DNA from 3 places in the Daeguia caeni genome. Region 1 is predicted to be linked to each of the others. Evidence: predicted binding sites of a transcription regulator. Region 1 holds the regulator's gene; each other region holds the start of a gene.

Region 1 (4,252 bases):
AAGCGGACTTCAGGGTTTTGTGCGCCTGCGCATGCCATCCGGCCCGGTTCGTCCGGGCAATTATGATTTTGCCTTCAACAGCTATTTCACGGGTATTGGTGCCAATGGTTTTTTTCTGGGTACGCCCAGACTGGTCAACGTACCTCCGGCAGAGGGAATCCATGGGCAGGCAAGCAGCTGGATCGCTGCCCTGCGCGTACGGATATCGGAGCGGGTTGAGACCACACTTGCCGGGGAGGATGGCAGTGTTGCGGCAGCGTTGATTACGGGAATCCGCGCCGGGATCAGTGACAAGACCAATGAGGATCTGCGCAAGGCAGGTCTGGCGCATATCCTGTCCATATCGGGGCTTCATCTGGCGCTGGCGGCGGGAGTGGTCATGGTATCCCTGCGCTCGCTCTTTGCGCTGTTTCCCGGTTTCAGTCTGCGCTATCCGGTGAAAAAGATCGCAGCCTTTCTGTCGCTGTTGAGCTGCACGTTCTATCTTGCTCTGTCGGGCGCGGATATCGCCGCACAGCGCAGCTATATCATGATCGTCGTCATGCTGCTTGCCGTACTTTCCGACCGGCGCGCCATGAGCATGCGCAATATTGCCATTGCAGCCATGCTGACCATCGCCATCACGCCGCATGAAGTGCTGGGGCCGAGTTTCCAGATGTCATTTGCAGCCACCGCCGCGCTGATTGCAGCCTATGCGTGGTGGCTGAAAAGACATGCCGGTAATGAGCAGCCTGCGCCAGTGGGGATTCCCGGCGCAAGCCCGTTTGCCAGCATGATTGCAAGACCGGTGTTCTTTACCGCCGCAACATCAATTGTCGCCGGAGCTGCCAGCGGTGTTTTTGCCGCCTATCACTTCAACAATACCGCTCCGTTAGGACTCGTCGGCAATGTTCTGTCGCTGCCTGCCATATCCCTGATCATCATGCCATTTGGCGTGCTGGGGCTGTTGTTGATGCCTGTTGAGCTCGACTGGTTGCCATTGCAGATCATGGGGTTCGGCGTCTGGCTGGTGCGTGCGATTGCAGAAAATGTGGCTGCATGGGCGCCGGATGGCAATCCAGGCGCCATGCCTGTGCCCACACTTCTCAGCTGGGCATTGGCGATCATCCTGCTCGTTACGCTCACGACGTGGTTAAGGCTTCTGGCTGTACCACTCATGGTCATCGGTCTTGTTGTCTTCATCCGCGCGCCAATGCCCGACATTCTCGTCTCGGAAGATGCAAAGCTTGTGGCCGTGCGGCTTTCCAATGGCGATATGGCGCTTAATCAGACGCGTCCGTCCAGGTTCACGAAAGATAATTGGGGCAAAGCCTATCTCGTCCGTGCCTTCCTGCCGCCCCGCCAAAGCAGCAGTGGCGCGGTAGCATCTATCACGGACGATAGTTTTCTCTGTGAGGAAGGGCTATGCGCAATCAGCCTGCGCGATGGGCGGATGCTGACCTATACGAACCGGCCGGCCATGGAGGAGGCTGCCTGCAATATTGGTGATATTGTCGTTCTGGCAATTCCCGGAAAATCCTTGCGCTGCAAAGATCCGGACAAGCTGACCATCACACGCCAGCAGCTTGCTCTGGCCGGTGCACTGGAAATCTGGCTGGAGGACAGGCACTGGCCGGACGGGGCACCAGCCGCTCGTGCCATGACAGTCTTGGCTGCTGAAAACGATGATGGTGGGGTAGAAGCGGAAATGAAATGGCCGGAAAGGCAAGACGGGCTTCCTGTTTCCAGGGCCATGCTGACCGAAGACTGGTCGCAACCGGCAAGTCTGATGGCGGGGGACCATGGCATCGTGCTGCGCTTTGCCATAGGCGTGCCAGTGCGGCCATGGCATGAGCACAGACTCCATTCACGCGCAGCACGCGGATTGCCTGATAGTTATCAGCAGCAGAAACGTCTGGCACAAGAATAATCCGACAGGGGCAATGGAAGATGAGAATGACTAGGCAGGCCTGTTTGCAATAACAGAAAGAGGGTTGATAATCTGATTCAGGAAAACAGATTATTTTGTTGATTTATAATAGTTTTGTTTTCATGCATGTTGACGGTCGGCACGCGACATCAAGCAGCAAATCTGTCCATTTCAAATCTGTCCATTTGAAGCGCCACATGCGGAAGCGCGATCTGGCGCATTTCGACAGTGTATCATAAGGGGGCACCTTGACGAGGGCGCATTAATAGCGGCGTATCAACCCCACCAGCTTGCCCTGTACGCGTACGCGGTCAGGGCCAAAGATCCGGGTTTCATAGGCCGGATTGGCTGCTTCAAGCGCGATGGAGTCGCCCTTGCGCCGGAAGCGTTTCAGGGTTGCTTCTTCATCATCGACCAGAGCCACCACGATTTCACCCGGCGTTGCGCTGTCGCTGCGCTTGATGATGACCGTGTCGCCATCAAAAATGCCGGCCTCGATCATCGAGTCGCCCTTGACTTCAAGTGCATAATGCTCACCGGGGCCGATCATTTCCGGTGGCAGGTTCAGCATGTGGGTCTGATTCTGGATGGCCGAGATTGGTACGCCGGCTGCAATGCGGCCCATGACAGGCACGGAAACCGTGCGGGTCGAGTCATTATTGGCCGAGATGGGAATTGCATTGTTCGGCAGTGGTGTCTTGCCGAGACTGCCTTCGATCACGCTTGGCGCGAACTTCTTCTTCGCATTGAGCCCAGGGGCGATGGAATCAGGCAGGCGGACAACTTCCAGCGCGCGTGCCCGGTTGGGAAGCCTACGGATGAAGCCGCGTTCTTCCAGCGCCGTGATCAGACGATGGATGCCGGATTTCGAGGCAAGGTCAAGCGCTTCCTTCATTTCATCGAAGGATGGCGGAATGCCCGTTTCTTTCAGTCGCTCGTGTATAAACAGCAAAAGCTCGTGCTGTTTGCGGGTTAACATGCGAACGGCCCTCCGACAGAATCGAGAAAAACAAAACCAGAACGAACACTATATGTTCCAGTCTTGTTCTGCAATGGTTTTAAAAAGATTAAAGCCTGTTCCGCTTTTCAAAAGACCGAAACGTCATGTTTGTCGGGCATCTGCCGGGTGGGTTTACGATTTGGCAGTAAAAACAGAACGATAGGTGCTGATTTTCCGCTCTTTATCATAAGGGAACGATCTCGCAGTCATCGCCGGCCCTGGCGGCTGGTGCATTTTCGCGCCTGATCAGAATGGCGTCGCTCCTTGCCAGAGCTGTCAACATGGAAGAATCCTGCACCGGAAAAGGCGTAGCGACAAGCCGTCCTGTTGCATCTGATTCCAGCTTGACGCGGACGAAATCCCGGCGTTCGCCATTGGTTGGCATGTCGACACCGAGGATGGCTGGCTGCGGTGTGACGGTCTGTTTCAGGCCTGTGAGTGTCGCAATGAGCGGGCGCAGGAAGACGAGGCTGCAGATGAAGCTTGAAACCGGATTGCCGGGCAGTCCTAGAAAATGCACCACTCGGCCGCTAATGGTTTTTCGTCCATACATGAGCGGCTTGCCGGGGCGCATGGCGATTTTCCAGAAGCCGATCTCGACCTGATTTGCCTTGAGGGCGGCGGCAACATAATCATGGTCTCCGACAGAAGCGCCGCCAGAGGTGACAATAATGTCGGATCCGCGTGCAATCGCCGCGTCAATCGCGGTGGTGATCATGTCGAGATTATCATGCAGAATGCCCTGGTCATCAGCAATGCCGCCGGCGCTGCGGACGATCGCGCCGATGGCATAATTATTTGATGCAATGATCTGATCCGGGCCGGGAGGCGTGCCGGGAAGCACGAGTTCATTGCCGGTTGCAAGGATGGCGATGCGCGGCCTTTTCGCCACCGTCACGGTGGCATTGCCGCTTGCAGCAGTCAGGGCAAGGTGACGCGCATCAAGTCTTGTTCCCGTTTCGACCAGCATCTCGCCCATGGTAAAATCAAGTCCGGCACGACGGATATGGCGGCCCTTGCTGACACCATCAAGAATCGTAACCTGATTGCCGGTACGCGCGGTGTTTTCCTGTATGACAACCGTATCCGCGCCATCAGGCAAGGGGGCGCCTGTGAAAATGCGCACGGCCTGTCCGGGGTGAAGCGTGCCAGTAAAATGCATGCCCGCAGCCGATTCGCCAATGATTTCAGCCGTAAAAGGGTAGGTGACCGGCTCTGGCGCAATCAGCGCATAGCCATCCATGGCCGAGCAGTCGAAAGGCGGCTGATTCAGTCTGGCGATGACAGGTTCTGCCAGAATCCGGTTGCCAGCCTCGGCAATCGGCACGGTTTCTGTACCGGTT
Region 2 (4,252 bases), on a different contig from region 1:
AAACGACCATGTTTCAACACAATATCGGCCGGCACGCGTCCAGCTCCCTGATCAATCATCTGCTCAAGCATGGTCTGTCTCCCTAGTCTTTGACACCAAACTGCCCATTTCTTGATATGACAGCAAGCCCTTAGGCAATCCGGGTCAAAATGACCTCTGGAATTCGGAACAAATAACCGCCATATGGCACGGATCATGACTGACAAGATTTCCACTACCGCCCCTGCCAGAAACGCGATTGCGCGCGATGCGCTTGCGGCACGTTTTCTGCCCATTTCCACTGACAATCCACCGGTTGAATGGCGGGTGGCGGAAGGTCTGACCGATTATGAAGAGGCGCTTGCCTTCATGGAGGCGCGCGTTCAGGCGATCCGCGAGGGAACGGCCGGCGAACTGGTCTGGCTGGTTGAACATCCCCCGCTTTACACCGCCGGCACCAGTGCCAACAGCGCCGACCTGCTCAGCCCCGACCGTTTTCCGGTCTATAATGCCGGGCGTGGCGGCGAATATACCTATCATGGTCCGGGTCAGCGCGTGGCCTATGTCATGCTTGACCTGAAGCGTCGGCGCGAGGATGTGCGCGCCTTTGTGGCAGCTCTTGAACAATGGATCATCGAGACGCTGGCCGAATTCAACATCAAGGGCGAGCGGCGCGAGGATCGCGTCGGTGTCTGGGTGGTACGACCGGAAAAGCCGCGCCTTGCCAATGGTGAACTGTGCGAAGACAAGATTGCCGCCATCGGCATCAGGCTGCGCCGCTGGGTGAGCTTTCATGGCATTGCCATCAATGTCGAACCGGACCTGAGCCATTTTGGCGGCATCGTGCCCTGCGGCATTTCCGACTATGGCGTCACCAGCCTGGTTGATCTTGGCCTGCCGGTGACCATAGGCGACCTTGATGTCGCCCTTGGCAAGGCCTTTGAAAACGTGTTCGGGCCCCGCCAGTCCTGATCTGTAAACCTGATTATCCGGCCATGCCTGATTGAATGGCCTGACCTTGCAGGCTGACCATTCAGCCTGCCTGCTTGAGTTTGCGCTCGCGCATGAAGACATAGATGCCGGAGCCAATGACAATAGCAATGCCAAGCCATTTCGATGGTGTCGGGAATTCGTCAAACAGGATGAGCCCAAAGATCACCGCCATGACGATTTCCAGATACTGGAAGGGCGCCAGCAGCGATGCCGGGGCAAGCTTGCAGGCCTGCACCACCAGCAGATGGCCCAGCATGCCGACGCCTCCCATGAAAAGCAGAAGCGGCCATTGCGCCTTTTCCATCGGCAGCATGAACTGCAGATCCGCAACACCAGACAGCGTGCCAAAGATCATCACGGCAATGCTCACCAGACACCCCCCAATTCCGGCATAGAACTGCATGACAAAAGGCGTATCATTGGCACCGAATTTCCGGTTCAGCATCACATAGATGGCAAAGGTCACGGCCGTGATCAGCGGCAGGAGTGAGACAAAGCCGAAAACCTCAAAGCTTGGCTGGATGACGATCAGCGTACCGATCAGCCCGATCGTCACCGAAGTGATGCGCCGCCAGCCGATTTTCTCATGCAGGAAAAATACCGACAGGATGGTCAGAACCAGGGGCTCGGCGAAAAAGACCGCCATGGCATCGGCAATCGGCATATATTTGATGGAGGTGAAGAACATCACGCCGCCAAGGCCAAGCAAGGCCCCGCGCAGCATATTGCCGAACAGGTGTCCGGTGCGAAACACACCAAAATCGCGCGCAGCCAGCAGAATGAAGGATGTCAGCACCGTCTGGATGAGAAAGCGGAAGAAGGCCAGGGTTGCCGGCGGCATATGCCCCACCACAGCCAGCCATTTCCCCGTAACATCGATCAGCGGCAGCATGAGCGTGCCCAGAACCATCAGGGCCATGCCCTTGACATGCGTTTCGACGCCAGCCGGCGCTTTGCTTTGCATCTTATGCTCCGAGAATTGCGGGATATGCCGATTCGTGCCGCTTGCGCAGGCGCACGGCCCTGTCCTGCTTATGCTGTCAACTTGTCCATGTCGAAAAAAATCGCTTTGCGATAGTCAAATTCATTTGATAAACCCGTGGGCAAGCAGAACGTAAGGCGAACTTCTGTCGCCTTTCACCCCGGCTCGTGGCATCATCATGCCGATTCGCAGGCGCTATTCCGGCCTGGGTCATGATTGGCGCGTTTCACCCGGACATGGAGGCGGTCTCACAGTCAGACAGCCAGGCATTCAGACAGAAAGCATTTTGGTAACGATGGACGACAGCAACGATCTCTTTTCAAGAGTAGTCAACAATGCACGGGAAAGGGCATCGGAACGCGACGCTGCGCGCCCGGCCCCTGCACGCGCTGCATCCGCATCGCAACCGGCAAGCCCTTCCGGCGCGCCGGCCGCCAAGCTTCCCTCGTCTTCGGTTGGCGATGATTACAATGCCTCATCGATCCGCGTTCTGGAGGGGCTGGAGCCGGTTCGTCTGCGCCCGGGCATGTATATTGGCGGTACGGATGAAAAGGCGTTGCATCATCTCTTTGCCGAAGTCATCGACAATTCGATGGACGAGGCCGTGGCAGGACATGCCAATTTCATCGAGGTCAATCTGGATGCCGATGGGTTCCTCACCGTCACCGACAATGGACGCGGCATTCCTGTTGATGAACATCCGCAGACGCCGGGAAAATCAACGCTTGAAGTCATCATGACCAAGCTGCATGCCGGCGGCAAGTTCGACGGCAAGGCCTATGAAACATCGGGCGGCCTGCATGGTGTGGGCGTGTCTGTCGTCAATGCGCTGTCGGACTATCTTGAGGTTGAGGTTGCGCGCAACCGCCGCCTTTATCGTCAGCGTTTTTCGCGCGGCATTCCGCTTGGCGGGCTTGAAGATCTCGGTGAAGTGCATAATCGCCGCGGCACGCGCGTGCGCTTTCATCCTGACCCGGACATTTTCGGCAAAAGCGCCCGTTTTGACCCGCAACGCCTGTTCCGCATGGCGCGCTCAAAGGCCTATCTGTTTGGCGGGGTCGAGATCCGCTGGAGCTGTGATCCCTCTCTGCTTGACCCGAAAAAGGAAGCCACCGAAAAGGCCGTGTTCCATTTTCCGGGCGGCCTGAAAGACTATCTCAAGGCAACGCTTGGCAAGGAACATCAGGTCACGCGTGAAATCTTCTCCGGACGCACCGAGAAACAGGGCGGGCATGGCGCGGTGGAATGGGCCGTGTCGTGGTTTGGTGGTGACGGTTTTGTTCATTCCTATTGCAACACCATCCCGACCGGTGATGGCGGCACGCATGAGGCGGGCCTGCGCATCGTCCTGACGCGAGGGTTGAAAGCCTATGCGGAACTGACCAACAACAAGCGCGCCTCGATCATCACCACGGATGATGTGATGGTCTCGGCTGCGGCCATGCTTTCGGTCTTCATCCGTGAGCCGGAATTTGTCGGTCAGACCAAGGACAAGCTTGCCACGGTCGAGGCACAGCGCATTGTGGAAAATGCCATCCGTGACCCGTTCGACCATTGGCTGGCCGCCTCGCCGCAGGAAGCCTCGCGCCTGCTCGACTGGGTGATCGATCGCGCCGAAGAACGGCTGCGCCGGCGGCAGGAAAAGGAAACCGTGCGCAAGAGCGCAACGCGCAAACTGCGCCTGCCCGGCAAGCTTGCCGACTGCACGCAGAATTCATCTGCGGGCGCGGAACTGTTCATCGTCGAGGGTGACTCGGCAGGCGGTTCAGCCAAACAGGCGCGCAACCGCGCCAATCAGGCCATTCTGCCGCTGCGCGGCAAAATCCTGAACGTGGCAAGTGCTGGCCGCGAAAAACTCACCGCCAACCAGCTCATTGCCGATCTCATTCAGGCGCTTGGCTGCGGCACGCGCAAGAATTACCGCGAAGATGATCTGCGTTATGAACGCATCATCATCATGACCGATGCGGATGTTGATGGCGCACATATCGCCTCGCTGCTCATCACCTTCTTCTATCAGGAAATGCCGGATCTGATCCGCAATGGTCATCTCTATCTGGCCGTGCCGCCGCTTTACCGCATCAGTCAGGGCGGCAAGGTTGCCTATGCGCGTGATGACGAGCACAAGAACGAATTGCTGCGCACCGAATTTACCGGGCGCGGCAAGATTGAAATCGGTCGCTTCAAGGGTCTTGGCGAGATGCGCGCCGACCAGCTGAAGGAAACGACGATGGATCCGGCAAAACGCACATTGCTGCGCGTGCAGATCGACGAAGACTATATCGAAGAAACAAAGAA
Region 3 (4,252 bases), on a different contig from region 1:
TATGATGCGCCAGAAATCGACGGCACTGTGCATATCCGCTCGCGCCGCCCGTTGCGCGTTGGCGATATCATCACCGTCAAGATCGAAGCCAGCGATGCCTATGATCTGCACGGCATGGCCGTCTGATATTTTCCGGCAAATGGTCCAGTCATAAGGGCGTCGCGAAACGCCTCAAGATTGCTGCCCCCTCGATTTGACGTCGATCAGAACGAGGGGGTTTTGATTCGGCTCTGTTCATCTTTTGAAACCGGCGCATTCCGTGAGGCTGAGGGCATTTGTGTTTCCCTCGATCTTTGTCAGCCGTCTGGCCGTCTCTCAGAGACAGAGAGCTTTTTAGCGTGAAATCTCAAGCCGCCATCAGGCATCGCCAAGATAGGAGCGAATCGTCTCGATGAAACGCGGCACGGATATGGGCTTGGAAATATAGGCTTCACAGCCACCCTGCCTGATGCGTTCCTCATCCCCCTTCATGGCAAAAGCCGTGACGGCAATGACCGGAATATGTTTCAGCTCGTCATCGTCCTTCAGCCATTTCGTGACTTCCAGACCGGATACTTCCGGCAACTGAATGTCCATCAGGATAAGATCCGGGCGATGTTCGCGCGCCAGATCCAAAGCCTCAAGACCACTACGCGTGCGAATGGTTTCGTAGCCACTGGCTTCGATCAGATCGCGGAATAATTTCATATTGAGTTCATTATCCTCAACGATCATTACACATTTCGTCATGCTGTTCCCTGGCCTTTTATTGCCTTGATCGCAACATCTTAAACCAATTTGATTGATGAATGGCAAACGATTACAAGTTCCCGGCGGATTTCAGCATGAAGACTGTTCGCCGTCGGTCTTCAGGCGCCATGGTGGAGAGGGAAATGAAAAAATCAATCAGCAGAGAAGATGCCGAAAGCCTCGCCATAGAAGCACTGGTCTGGCTGGCACAGGACAGGGATCTTCTACCACGCTTTCTGGCCCTGACCGGCATCGAAGCGGCACAGATCCGGCAGGCCGCACAGGAGCCGGGTTTTCTTGCCGGCGTCCTGCAGTTTTTCCTTGGCCACGAACCGACCCTGCTGCGGTTCTGTACGGAAACCGGAAAAGACCCGGCCCTGTTTGAAAAGGCATCCGCCCTGTTGCCCGGCGGCAATAACCAGTATTATTCCTGAAAACACATGGGGCAGGCGCAAACAGGACCATGGCGCCTGAACCGGGCGGCTGGCGCGCCGCGCGTTTCGCATCACGACGCAACGTTCTGGGACAGTTGTTCAGTCTGGTTTTCCGGCTGATCTGCCTCCTGCGTGACGGAAATCACGGTCAGTTCATGCGACTTGCCATCGCGCGCCGTCCAGGCGATTGACTGACCCGACGCAAGACCGATCAGGGCCGTGCCGATCGGCGTCAGGATGGAAACGCGACCAAGCGCAATATCGGCCTCACCCGGATAAACCAGCGTTACCTTGCGTTCGCTGCCATCACTGGCGCGATAGACAACCGTCGACCCCATGCGTACGGCATCGGCTGGAAAACGGCTGGAAGATACAACCTTGGCACGATCCAGCTCGCCCAGCAGTTCTTCGGCAACTTCAGCAAACTGAGGCGCGGCGGTTTCTGCCAGCACGGTCAAACGATCATAGTCCTGCTGGTCAATCACGATATTGGGCTTCTTACGCTTAATAGCGGTCATGTCGTCACTCACCTGTTGGTTATGAATGGCAATACATGGCCCATCCCTGGGTGGCCATGAATCTGATTGCGTTGTGAGAATGCGCTTTATGCAGTCCGCTTGAAGATAAGCGGCATTATTCCCTCTCAACCATGTGGCGCATCACAAGGTTAGAGGGCTGTTATTCTGCGATCGGACTGATCCGATAGATTCCATGTGCATAAAAACTGCTCATGGAATGAATTTGGTAATATTACGGGATGAAGTCAAGAGGCAGGCCGAACGGCTTGACGGAACAATAGCCTTTTACATCCATGATGCTATATATGGATGTTCCTTTTATGTTCAGTCCATTATGCTCTGCCATGTCCGTCAGTTTCGTTGATAACAGCCCGGAACAGGGTCTTTGCCGTGATTGCATTACGCTGCAAGAATCAGCAACAGTACGGCGTTGTCATGCCTGTGGCAGTCCACGGCTGATCCGCCACAGGGAGCTTTATACGCTCTCGCTGGCCCATATTGATTGCGACGCCTTTTATGCCTCGGTCGAAAAGCGCGACAGCCCTGACTTGCGTGACAGGCCGGTCATTATTGGCGGCGGTAAACGGGGTGTGGTTTCAACGGCTTGCTATCTGGCGCGCATTCATGGTGTGCGTTCAGCTATGCCGATGTTCAAGGCACTCGAACTTTGCCCGCAGGCCGTGGTCATCAAGCCCAATATGGAAAAATATGCCAGGGTTGGCCGTGAGGTACGCACGCTGATGCATGAGCTGACGCCGTTGGTTGAGCCGCTTTCCATCGATGAGGCCTTTCTGGATCTTTCCGGCACAGAAAGGCTGCACAAGGCGCCGCCTGCCATCGTTCTTGCCCGCTTTGCGCAAAAAGTGGAAAAGGAAATCGGCATCAGCGTCTCCATCGGGCTTTCATATTGCAAATTTCTGGCAAAAATCGCATCCGATCTGGAAAAGCCGCGTGGCTTCTCGGTCATTGGCGAAGCGGAAGCACTGGAATTCCTCCGCGACAAACCCGTCAGCACCCTCTGGGGGGTCGGCAAATCCCTTGCGGCGAGACTGGAAGGCGATGGCATTCGCACCATCGGCCAGCTTCAGACCATGGATGAAGACGTACTGATGAAGGCCTATGGCATGATGGGCCAGCGGCTTTACCGCCTGTCGCGCGGGCAGGACAACCGCAAGGTGGAGCCTGAGCATGACATGAAGAGTGTTTCGGCCGAGACCACCTTCAATACGGATCTGTCACAGCGTGAGGATCTCGTCCCCATTCTGCGCGCTTTGTCGGAAAAGGTGTCACGCCGCCTGAAGACTTATAATCTTGCCGGACGCACCATTGTGCTGAAGCTGAAAAGCCGCGATTTCAGATTGCGTACCCGAAATCGCCAGTTGCCCGACCCGACTCAGCTTGCCGATCGTATTTTCCGAACCGGCCTTGATCTTCTGGAACGCGAACTGGATGGCACACATTTTCGCCTGATCGGCATTGGCGTCAGCGATCTGAGCGAAAGTGACAGGGCTGATCCGCCCGACCTGATCGATGTGCAGGCAACAAAACGCGCCGTTGCAGAAAGCGCGATTGACAAATTGCGCAGCAAATTCGGCCTCAAGGCAGTGGAAACTGGCTATACTTTCGCCAAAAGCAATATAGCCGGTCCGCAAGTGCCCCCCGATCGTGATGATGAGCCCTGACCTGCCTGCCGCCTGACGCGCCACGGTCGAAGGAGTTTGGCCCCGTTCAGCAACAATCGGTAAACATTGCTGCAAAACGGTCTCCTCACTGGCTGATCGTCCGGCCTGGCCGTCTGCTGCCCGACTGTTGCGTGGCAATGTGGGCTTGCCTCACGATAATATGATTGCAAGAATGTCGTAAGCAGTTGTTTCCACGATTATCCGCTTCTCCCCCATCAGGCCTGCGTTTATAACCGCACCAACTTTCTCCTGAAATGGCGTCACACTTATGATCGTCGATTTTCATTTTTATGCTGTTGCCATTCCAGCGGTGATCATTCTGGGCCTTGCAAAGGGCGGTTTCATCGGCCTTGGCAATCTTGCCATCCCGTTGATGGCGCTTGCCATATCACCGGTTCATGCCGCGGCTGTCCTGCTGCCGATCCTGCTTGTGCAGGACACGATCAGCATCATTTCCTACCGAGCCACATGGGACAGGAGAAACCTCTCCATCCTGTTGCCCGGCGCATTCATCGGCGTCGGCCTTGGCTATCTGCTGGCGTCCCATGTCTCTGATGCCGGCCTTGGTTTTTGCGTTGGCCTGATTTCGCTCATCTTCGGCCTGCGCCGTCTCATTCTTGAGCGCGCCGGGCCGGTTGCGGCAGCAAGACCGGGCACGATCTTTGGCCTGATCTGTGGTGCTGGCGCCGGTTTTACCAGCATGATTGCCCATGCAGGCGGCCCGCCTTTCCAGATCTATGTCATTCCACAGCGCCTGCCCCGTGATGTTTTCGTCGGTACGACCGTGATCTTCTTTGCCTGTGTCAATTACGTGAAGATCATTCCCTATTTCGCATTGGGACAATTCACACGCGAGCATCTGTTCCTGTCGGCGACCCTCATCCCGGTT

The links. Region 1 encodes LexA, which represses DNA repair genes until DNA is damaged. Its sites were predicted from a motif close to TGTTCNNNNTGTGTTCNG; they were not measured.
Region 2: the regulator LexA is predicted to act here: its motif matches at 2,081-2,098, upstream of parE (DNA topoisomerase IV subunit B).
Region 3: the regulator LexA is predicted to act here: its motif matches at 1,992-2,009, upstream of ACFO1V_RS11495 (DNA polymerase IV).

The regions. Positions count from the first base shown of each region.
Region 1 is NZ_JBHSEL010000053.1:135,329-139,580, reverse strand. Features, by position in the region: gene ACFO1V_RS08580 (ComEC/Rec2 family competence protein) at 1-1,909, shown strand, start outside; gene lexA (transcriptional repressor LexA) at 2,172-2,888, opposite strand; gene ACFO1V_RS08570 (molybdopterin molybdotransferase MoeA) at 3,094-4,252, opposite strand, start outside.
Region 2 is NZ_JBHSEL010000043.1:100,727-104,978, forward strand. Features, by position in the region: gene ade (adenine deaminase) at 1-71, opposite strand, end outside; gene lipB (lipoyl(octanoyl) transferase LipB) at 196-951, shown strand; gene ACFO1V_RS05045 (DMT family transporter) at 1,013-1,936, opposite strand; gene parE (DNA topoisomerase IV subunit B) at 2,250-4,252, shown strand, end outside.
Region 3 is NZ_JBHSEL010000114.1:5,218-9,469, reverse strand. Features, by position in the region: gene rimO (30S ribosomal protein S12 methylthiotransferase RimO) at 1-126, shown strand, start outside; gene ACFO1V_RS11510 (response regulator) at 358-729, opposite strand; gene ACFO1V_RS11505 (DUF3572 domain-containing protein) at 873-1,163, shown strand; gene rnk (nucleoside diphosphate kinase regulator) at 1,235-1,681, opposite strand; gene ACFO1V_RS11495 (DNA polymerase IV) at 2,026-3,363, shown strand; gene ACFO1V_RS11490 (sulfite exporter TauE/SafE family protein) at 3,632-4,252, shown strand, end outside.